DNA from 2 places in the Brevibacillus sp. FSL L8-0520 genome. Region 2 is predicted to be linked to the other one. Evidence: riboswitches for the same ligand, from Rfam matches in the RefSeq annotation. Region 2 holds a riboswitch; the other holds the start of a gene.

Region 1 (4,943 bases), 1.2 Mb from region 2:
TCATGCTCCTAACGGGCAAGCAGAGCTTCTCATTTTCGCATGCCAATAAACGTTCGGGTAAAGTAGAAGAAGTGTGGACACTCAAGAATGAAAACGAGCGGTATACTGTCCGGATCGGTGCGAAATCCTCCCGAATATACAAGGTTGACCACGTAACGGACCGATATAAAATAAACTCGAAAGAAGAAGCGATCTCAGTGACTAAGCCGCTGATTGCAAGCATATTTGGAATCGATATCGCCGGGTACAAGGCGGATGGCGGCAAAGATTGGGGAGGCTATGTGTTGACCAGCGAAGGGAAGCCGGTTATCAGGGTTATCATTCATGATTTACATATCGGCGATATCTCAGGCATTTACGTTGAATGGGACGAATGACGGGAAAAGCTACTGACTTGTTGCATGGTCGGTAGCTTTTTTGTGTCTTGGTTTTGATCGGCAGCATTTATCCCCCTTTGCCAGCAACCGCCAAAATGGTTTATACAGCTTGGACATCTCATTGACCTATTGCTACAATAATATGGGAGAGTTGTTAGCGGCTGTTGTCCCAAAAATAGTTACAGCTGAAGCAAAATAGGAGAGATATGCTTGAAAGCGATTATCGTAGACGATGAGAGGCTTGCATTGAGAAGAATGGAAAAGCTCCTGAAGGAACAGAACGCGAACACTCCCATTCACTTGATGGGGTCTTTTCAAGATCCGCATGCCGCATTGGAGGCCGCGAAGCAAGAAAAACTGGATGTAGCGTTCCTGGATATTCAGATGATCGATATGGATGGATTTGAATTGGCTGAGCACTTGTTGAACATTCAGCCGCAACTTCACATTGTTTTCGTTACCGCCTTTCAAGAGTATGCCGTGAAAGCCTTTGAAATGAACGCACTCGACTATTTGTTGAAGCCTGTCCATCAGGGCAGATTGGCTGTGACCCTGCAACGGGTGGCAGAATCCGCCGGGAAGACCTCGGTCAGCTACAGCAGCCAAAAACATATGACACTCTGCTGCTTGCAAAGCTTGCATTATCTCGATCAACAAGGCAACGAACAATATCTTCCCTGGAAAACACTGAAGGGGCAGGAGCTGTTTGCGTATCTGGTACACTATCGGGATAAGACAGTGAGCAAGCAGGTTTTGATAGATTTGCTCTGGCCTGATTACGATTCAGTCCGGTCGAGGACACAACTGCATACGGCCATTTATCAGATTCGGAAAATGATTAAGAGCATTGGCTTCGATTTGGAGATTAAATACAAGGATGAAGGGTATCGACTGGTGTGGGGAGATGTGAAGCTGGATGTTGAGGAATGGGAAGCCTTGGTGCGAGATGCTCCCAAAGTTACAGAAGAGACATTGGAACAGCACTTGTCTATCATGGCCAAGTACACAGGCGATTTTCTGGAGGAGCATCCGTATTTGTGGGCAGAGTACGAGCAGGAGCGCTTGCGGTTGCTCTGGTTGAACCATGTCAAGCAAATTGCTGAATATTACGTATCGGTTGAACAATATACCGAGGCGATTTTGATTTATCAAAAGATACGTGAAAAGTTTCCAGTAATGGAAGAGGGCTACTTCTATTTAATGAAGATATACGCCATGTTGAACCACCAAGGCGAGGTGAGCAAGCAGTTCAAGCTGATCTCGACCAAGCTGAGAGAGGAATTCGATGTTGCTCCCAGCAAGGAACTGACGGAGTGGTATGAACAATGGAAAAAAGGGGATCAAACCTAAAACGGACAGGGACGGGCAAACCATGAAAATGAGACTGTTATCAATGCTTCTGATCGTGGCCGGAATCGTTGTGCTGAGCTATCCAACACTGGCTGAAGAGTATCAGGACTACCGGCAGCAAAAGCTTGTCGAGGAATGGCAAAACAGTTTGCAGAATATTTCCAATGGGGAAGAGGCCGCTGGATCAAATCCTGCACCGGCAATTCCTTCCTCAACAGAAGATAGCGAGACAGCGATAGAAAGTGCCGATGCTGCGACCGAGAAGGAGAACGGGAAAAAGCCGGCACCGGACTTTGGCAGCTATAAGAATATGGAAGGTATTTTGACGATTGAAAAGATTGGTCTAATGCTGCCCATTTTGCACGGTGCATCAGATAACAATATGAAAACGACGGTTGCGAGCATCGAAAACACCGGGAGGGCCGGGGAAGTCGGCAATTATGCCATCGCTGGACACAGAAACTTTACATACGGTCGAAATTTCAATCGATTGGATGAGATGGCTGCAGGAGACAAGATCGAGGTTGACAAAGGCAAGAGCAAATTTTCCTATACCGTTACAGAAAAATTGTATGTAAAGCCCGAAGAGGTGTGGGTTTTGGAAGGGAACGGAAAAGATAAGGAGATTACGCTCATCACCTGCCATCCGATGCACAATCCGACACACCGACTGATTATTAGGGGAAAAATGACAGAGTGATTGATATTTTTCAAGAAAAGATAGGATGAGGCTCCCTTTTCTAGTAAAGTTATGCTATTATTTTTTTAGTATATTTGATTTTAAAACTTTCAAACGATAATGGCAAATCTAATGAAAATTAGAGACGCAAAGCTATAGGGCCTTCCTTGTGTATGCAAGATGGCAGCCAGCTACCGAAAGGGGAGTTTTTTTGTGTTTTTTCGACGACTTTCGATGACAGTGGTAGGCATGTGTTTGCTGGCGGCTCCAGCGACTGCGTGGGCGAGCTCCGCTCCTTCCTTTATTGATGTAAGCGAGCTCAATAATGGAATCGTCAAAGTTCAACACCATCATTCGGCACAGCCAGTCAATGAAAAAGTAAAAATCACGAAAGACAACCAGAACTTCTATTATAGCGTAAAAGACAACAACCGTTTCCCACTACAGCTAGGAGATGGCAAATATACGATTACACTCCTGCAACACGTTGCGAACAATAAATACCGTTCGATAGAAAGCAAGGAAGTGAACCTGACGGCATCAAGCCCGCAGGCCGTTTTCCTGCAACCGATCCAGATGATCTACTGGAACGACAAGACGAATGCGACCGCAAAAGCCAGAGAGCTGACCAAGGGCTTGAAGACCGACAAGGAAAAGGTACAAGCTATCTACAATTATGTGATCCAAAACGTCCAGTACGATTACGCAAAAGCCAATCAAGTTACGAGTGAATACATCCCTTCGGTAGATGCGACATTGACTGCAGGGCAAGGCATCTGTTACGATTACGCATCGGTGTTTGCCGCCATGCTGCGCAGCCAGGGGATTCCTGCCAAGCTGGTGATGGGACGGAAAAACGACATCCCGCAATACCATGCCTGGAATGAGATTTACTTGAAAGAGACGAACGAATGGATTACGGTCGATACAACATATGATTCGATTATGGTAAAGGGAACGAAAAAGCCGGCCATGATCAAGAATAAAAGTGAATATGTCATAGAAAAGCAGTATTAGGACACGATGCAGGAACTGCTCAGAAGCCGCTCCCTCTCATAAAAGAGGCGGGCGGCTTTTCGTTTTCTCCTATTCAGAATAAATTCAGAGTGATCTTTTATAGTGTGTTTTGTGGCTTAACAGCCAAAACCATACAAATTTTGATGTAAGTCGCCACCAAGAAAGAACAGCTTTAGACACTTACAAATAAAGAACAATGGAGAGGAGGAAGCAACGAAAAAAACATGCTCTCAGGATTGTGCAAGGTGTCATATTCTTCTTCCCCGGCGAAAAGGGGACTGGCAGCATTATCAAAACTTCATATGGGTAATCGCTGCTAGAGTCGTACGACCTTGCCAATTTAAACATGCGAGGTGAACGTAGTTAAGATGTGGCATCGAAAGAAGCTTTTATCTGTTTACTTAGTATTCGCTTTGCTGGTGAATCTCTTCTTGCCATCCGCGTTTGTCAGTGCCAATGAAGTACCGATGAACGCAGGAATCACCAGTGAAGAAGGTGCCCCAACAAGTGGCGAGGTGTCCGAGCCGGGAACGGATCAAGAACCAGGCGCGGAGAATCCAGAGCCAGGTGCGGAGAATCCAGAGCCGGGTGGGGAGAATCCAGAGCCGGGTGGGGAGAATCCAGAGCCGGGTGGGGAGAATCCAGAGCCGGGTGGGGAGAATCCAGAGCCGGGTGGGGAGAATCCAGTGCCGGGTGGGGAGAATCCGGAGCCGGGTGCGGAGAATCCAGAGCCGGGTGCGGAGAATCCAGAGCCGGGCACGGAGAATCCGCAGCCGGGCACGGAGAATCCGCAGCCAGGTACGGAGAATCCGCAGCCAGGCACGGAGAATCCGCAGCCAGGCACGGAAAATCCAGGAACCGGAACGAATCCGGTGCCAGACCCGCCACCGCCACCACCGCCACTACCCCCAGCACCACCTGTAGAGCCCGAAAAATCACCAGAGAACATCATAACAAAAGTGGCGATGAAGGATGAGGAAGGTAATAACATTACCGAGATTCGTCCTGATCAGGGATCAATGGTAAAGATCATCTTCGACTGGCATCTTCCGGAGGGGCACACCTATAAGGGTGGCGACACTTTTACCTTCGATCTGCCGGACAAATTTAAGGTAGACCGACTTTTGGATGGACCTCTCACGGGGGACGTAGGGACATTTGAAGTAACACCGGAAGGCACCGTTACCTTCACTTTTAGCGAAGATGTGGAGAATGACGAATTCGTCGGTACGTTTGAGGTTTGGCGAACCTTTGACGAAAGCAAATTTTCCGGGGGAACGAAGCAGCAGATCGAATTTCCGTTCGGAGAAACGATCAACGTTCATTTCAAAGCCAATATCCGGGAAGAAATGGACAAGCAAGGAACAGCCAAGAAAATGAACCCAAGCGAGATCGACTGGGTTGTCGATTTTAACAAGGGCGAGCAAAAGATTACAGGCGCGACCTTCCAGGATAGCATACCTGCCGGACTTGAACTCGTTTCTTCTTCTGTCGAGGTATATGAGCTGGAGGTCATGCTG
Region 2 (4,943 bases):
ATTCATGTCTTTTTAACATAGATAATATCATACCATCATTTTCGTCAATTAGCAAACATCGCTGCGTGCCTACACGCAGCGATATTTCCACTATAGCAATATTTGGCTATTGGAGCCACTTTTTGTACAGCTCATCAAATTTGCCTTGCAGCTTCATTTCATCCATCCATACATCCAGATAGCTGGCAAAGATAAAATCTCCGCGGTGGATCATGTACGCTTTTTCGCTTTTGGTGAAAGGATTGTCAGTCAAAGCCGCATACAAGCGCGGGTCTGCCTTTTGGTAAACCATGGCTTCCAGCGTGTCCGTAATCATCACATCATAAGTGCCGTTGGCTACGAGGCCCGGAATGTCGAGGTTGTTTTCCACTACTGTCACCTTCGCGTTTGTCAGGTGCTCGCGAACAAATTTTTCGTTGGTTCCGCCTGGATTCACGCCAATGCGGACAGTCGGCTTGTTGATGTCTTCAACGGTTTTGTACTTGTCTTTATCCTCTTTGCGGATCAGCGGAGCCTTTCCGAATTGGATGTAGCCTTCGCTCATGTGGGCCTTTTTCTGTCTTTCGGTATTGCGGGTAACGCCGCCAACAGCGATATCGAATTTGTCAGCCAAAAGGTCATCCATCAATGTCGGCCAGGAGGTTTGGACGAAGCGGGCTTCTACGCCCAGACTTTTCGCAAACTCTTTCATGGCGTCGATATCGTAACCTTCAAACTCGCCAGTCTTCGGATTCAAATATGTGAAAGGTTTGTAGTCACCCGGTGTGCCGATGAGGATGTACCCCCGCTTAATGATCGCATCGAGGCGGGACTCAAACTTTTTATTTTCCTGTTTCAGATCGGTATTTTTCGCGTATACAGCATTTTGATTGGCCGCCGCGACAGAGCTCATCGCCGAAGCATTGCCGACTGTGCCTGTCGCAAGCAAAGCAGCGGCTACAGTACTTGCCATCATGAGTTTTTTCCAGTTTTTCATCTTCTTCTCCTCCAGATCCAATGCTTTTGTCTTTGTTTCTGCCTCAACACTTTCCAGATGTTTCCTGCTATCTCCCAGAGGCATCCCCCCTTTCGCAGGAGGCTTTTCCTACTGATATCCAAAATGGCCACAGCGTATGGCTACAGCGTAAATTTCCCAAGCCTCTTCTGCATTTCATCCACCACATCTTGCAGCTTGCCGACGGATTCGGCAATATCTTCAATCGTACGCAGTTGTTGATGTGTCGCTTCCGCCACATTTTTTGCATCCTCGGATGCATGGTTGGCGATGGCGTGCATTTCTGCCACCGATGCGCTTACCTCTTCCGAACCGGCCGACATTTCTTCCGAAGCGGCGGAGACTTCGAGGATGTGGTCTGCTACATTGCGCGAGGCGCTCATGATGCGATCAAAAATGGCTCGCACTTCCTCGATCAGCTCAACACCGTCTTTCACGTTTTTATTCCCGGCATCCATCGCCTCGACTGCTTCCGCGGTATCCTGCTGGATTTCCTGGATCAGCTGAGCGATTTTCGCCGCCGATTCTTCAGACTGATGCGCCAGACTCTTCACTTCACCCGCTACAACCGCGAAGCCGCGGCCATGCTCGCCTGCCCGTGCCGCTTCAATCGATGCGTTCAAGGCGAGGAGATTGATCTGTGAGGTCAGCCCGCTGATCGTGTCAAGAATGCTTTCGATTTCCTGGGACCGCGCATGCAGTTTTTCGATGGCTGTCGACACCTTGGCAGTGCCCTCTCCGATACTCGTCATTTGCTGCACGGCGTGATCTACCACCGTAGCGCCCTGCTCCGCCTGTTTGGCCGCCTCCTGCGCAGATTCCGATACCCGCGAGGATGTCTCCGCAATCTTCACGATGCCGACGGCCATATCATTCATCGAAAGCGCGACTTCCTGCGCACTGCCAGCCTGCGCTGCGGCGCCGTCAGCAATTTGTTGAACAGAGCTGCTGATCCGGTTTACTGCCTGGGTCGCTTGATCTATCCCGGCAGATACTTCCTTCGTGAAGGAGAGCACCTCATCCGAAGACAGGGAGACACCCTGGATCAAGTCCTTCAAATGATTCACCGTTTGGTTGAAATCGCGGGACAACACGGCGATCTCGTCTTTTCCTTGCACGGTCACGCTATTGGTCAAGTCGCCCTTCGCCACCACCTGCACCACCTGGTTCAGACGCTGAATAGGCCGGACCATGCTGACTGCCACGGCATAAACGACGGCGATAGCGAGAACGATAGCGACGCCGGAGATGATCAACAGCTTCACCATCAATTCAGCGATAGGGGCATGCAGCTCTTCAGATGGAGCGGCAATAAATACCCCCCAGTGTTGGTCAGTAGACGCGTAGGATGCGAACATTTCCTTGCCATCCGCCTCGTACTGAACCGTTCCCTCTCCGCCGCTCTGGATCGCTTGGAAAGCCTCCTGCAGCTGCGGAATATCGGTAGTAGCCAGAGACTCCTTCAGGATCAACTCTTCATTTGGATTCCAGACATAGGTTCCTTTTTGACTGACGAGGAAAGCGTAGCCTGTCTGCCCAAAGGTTTCCTCGGAAACGGTTGTCTGAATTTCGTTGATCGGGATGGTAGACCCCATGTACCCGTACTGCTTGTTGTTTTTCATCAGCGGTACGATGATCGTCACGATATTGTTGCCGGTACGCTTGGAGACGACCGGCTCCGAGATGATCACTTTCCCTTCGCCTTTTCCCGCAGCCTGAAAGTGCTCCCTGTCGGAAACCTGTGTCACTTCGCCTTTGAAGTTGATGACACGGTTTCCGGTCAGGTCGTAGGAAAAGAAGAAGGTTTCAAACTCCGGGTGTTGCTTCTGGGCGTCCTGAATCAGCTTCAGGTCCTTTGCCTGATCGTTGTCTTCCGAGATCATTTTGGAAATCGTTTCGAGAATGATAATTTTGCTGTTAAAAAACGTTTCAATCTGTTCAGACAGATTTTTTGCGCTCAGCTCGGCTTCCTTGTCAAGGCTCGTTTCCAGAATACTCGAGGAGCTCCAGTAACTCGCAACAGATACAGAAATCAAACTGATAATTAGCAGGATGCTCATCACCACAATCAGTTTTTGCTTGAGACTGTTTCCCATGGATATGATCCCTCCCTATCCCCCTACACGCGACGACCTGCCTTCTTTTTTGGGCACAAAAAAAAGAAGACTGCCATTCCGACAGCTTCTTTGCTTCGGTCTGGCAACCCGGCTGTCGTAGCCGCATTTTTATGCAGCCTTAGACCCGTGGCTTTGCGTCCCCGCCTTTCAGTGGGTTTGCCTTTTTCAGAATTTTTAATTAGGTTAAAAATACTATAGCAAAATTATAATAACATACTCATAACCTATTGAGCGTAGTAAATGAGGACTATTTTGCGAACAAAAAAATATCATACAATCTGTGACAAATCATCATTTACTATCAATACCGGTTGAATAAGCCGGAAAATAATCATAGACTTATATATAGACGGAAAATAAAAAGGAGATGACTTTTCCTATAATGAAAAAATTACTGATGTTGGTCATTGCGTTTGTCCTTGTACTGGCTCCAACTGGCTTTGTAACCGATCACGCCGATGCCAAAGGCTACAAATCCGGCAAAAAGTCTATCGCTCCTACAAAAACGACGCCGAACAAAGCGGATTCCAATGTAAATGCGACGACGAACAACAACACCACGAATTCCACAACACCGGTAAAAAATACATCTACTGCTGCACCGAGCAAAGGCGGTTTCATGAAAGGCCTGCTCGTCGGCGGTCTGGCAGGATTGCTGTTTGGCAGCCTGTTCAGCGATTTGGGCGTACTCGGCTCCATCCTCGGATTCATGATCAACATCCTCGCGGTCATCGTGTTGATCGCTGTGATCCGGAAGGTTTACTTGCTCTTTAAAAACCAGCGTAAAAAGCAGGAATGGGATACATGGAAACGATAAAAATTCTTGAGCAGGACATTATAAACGCCATTTGCATGCATGTGGCGAGCAAAAAGCAGATTCAGCCGCAAGAGGTTGCCGTCGAGCTGATGTGGGACGAGGACTACGGTTTTTCCGCTGAAGTGTACGCCAACGACCGCAAGCAGATCTTTATCAAAATCAACATTATTGAAGCGATCCGTTATTGGCTGCAGACGTACATGCACCGCGATCCTTATTCGGCCAGACTGGAACTCGTTCTAGACGAAGAAGAAGGCATTATCGCCTATGCGAGCTACGGCTGATAAAAACGCAGCACAATTCTGCACGATCATTGTTTGCCATAAAAAAGCATCATCGGAAAATTGCTGAGCTATGATCCGAATGTTGAGCTTTGACCCGCAAGCCGGACACTTTACCAGGTGCCCTGTCTTGCGGGTCATTGTTTTCTTTTTCGCCTATCATTTCTTTTCGTAAGAATTTTGTAAGGATTTTCAAAGCCCTTTTGTAAAAAGTACCCGGTATGATAGAAATATCTCCTCGGTTCGGGAAATGAACAGACACAAGAAAGATTCGTAAGGTGGGAAGCTGGCGTGTCCAAGTATAATGTGCTTGTCGTGGACGATGAAGCAGAAATCCGCGACGCGATCGAAATTTATCTCAAGAACGAAAACATCAAGGTATTCAAAGCGGAGAACGGACTTCAAGCTTTGGAAGTGTTAAACAGCGAGGATTTGCACCTCATTATCATGGATATTATGATGCCGCAGATGGACGGGATCAAAGCGACCTTTGCCATCCGGGAAAGCCGAAACATTCCGATCATCATGCTGTCGGCAAAATCGGAGGATACGGACAAAATCCTCGGGCTTAACGTCGGAGCGGACGACTATGTAACGAAGCCGTTTAACCCGATGGAGCTGGTAGCGCGGGTCAAATCGCAGCTGCGGCGCTATACCCATCTGGGGACGTATGTTGCGAGCGAAGACGAAATTCACGTCAGGGGGCTGGTCCTCAACACGACCTCCAAGACGGT

Evidence for each region. A riboswitch is a leader RNA that binds a small molecule or an ion and turns the genes downstream of it on or off. The one in region 2 is predicted to bind cyclic di-GMP.
Region 1: it holds a riboswitch for cyclic di-GMP, as region 2 does, so the genes downstream of both, NSQ24_RS04620 (transglutaminase-like domain-containing protein) here and NSQ24_RS24955 (methyl-accepting chemotaxis protein) in region 2, are expected to answer to the same signal.

What each region holds. Positions count from the first base shown of each region.
Region 1 covers NZ_CP150171.1:875,028-879,970, forward strand. Annotated here, with positions in the region: gene NSQ24_RS04605 (hypothetical protein) at 1-377, shown strand, start outside; gene NSQ24_RS04610 (response regulator) at 588-1,727, shown strand; gene NSQ24_RS04615 (class D sortase) at 1,771-2,427, shown strand; cyclic di-GMP riboswitch class I at 2,519-2,605, shown strand; gene NSQ24_RS04620 (transglutaminase-like domain-containing protein) at 2,620-3,423, shown strand; gene NSQ24_RS04625 (collagen binding domain-containing protein) at 3,792-4,943, shown strand, end outside.
Region 2 covers NZ_CP150171.1:5,122,283-5,127,225, forward strand. Annotated here, with positions in the region: gene NSQ24_RS24950 (transporter substrate-binding domain-containing protein) at 107-976, opposite strand; gene NSQ24_RS24955 (methyl-accepting chemotaxis protein) at 1,117-3,090, opposite strand; cyclic di-GMP riboswitch class I at 3,190-3,282, opposite strand; gene NSQ24_RS24960 (hypothetical protein) at 3,494-3,928, shown strand; gene NSQ24_RS24965 (YxcD family protein) at 3,916-4,212, shown strand; gene NSQ24_RS24970 (response regulator transcription factor) at 4,501-4,943, shown strand, end outside.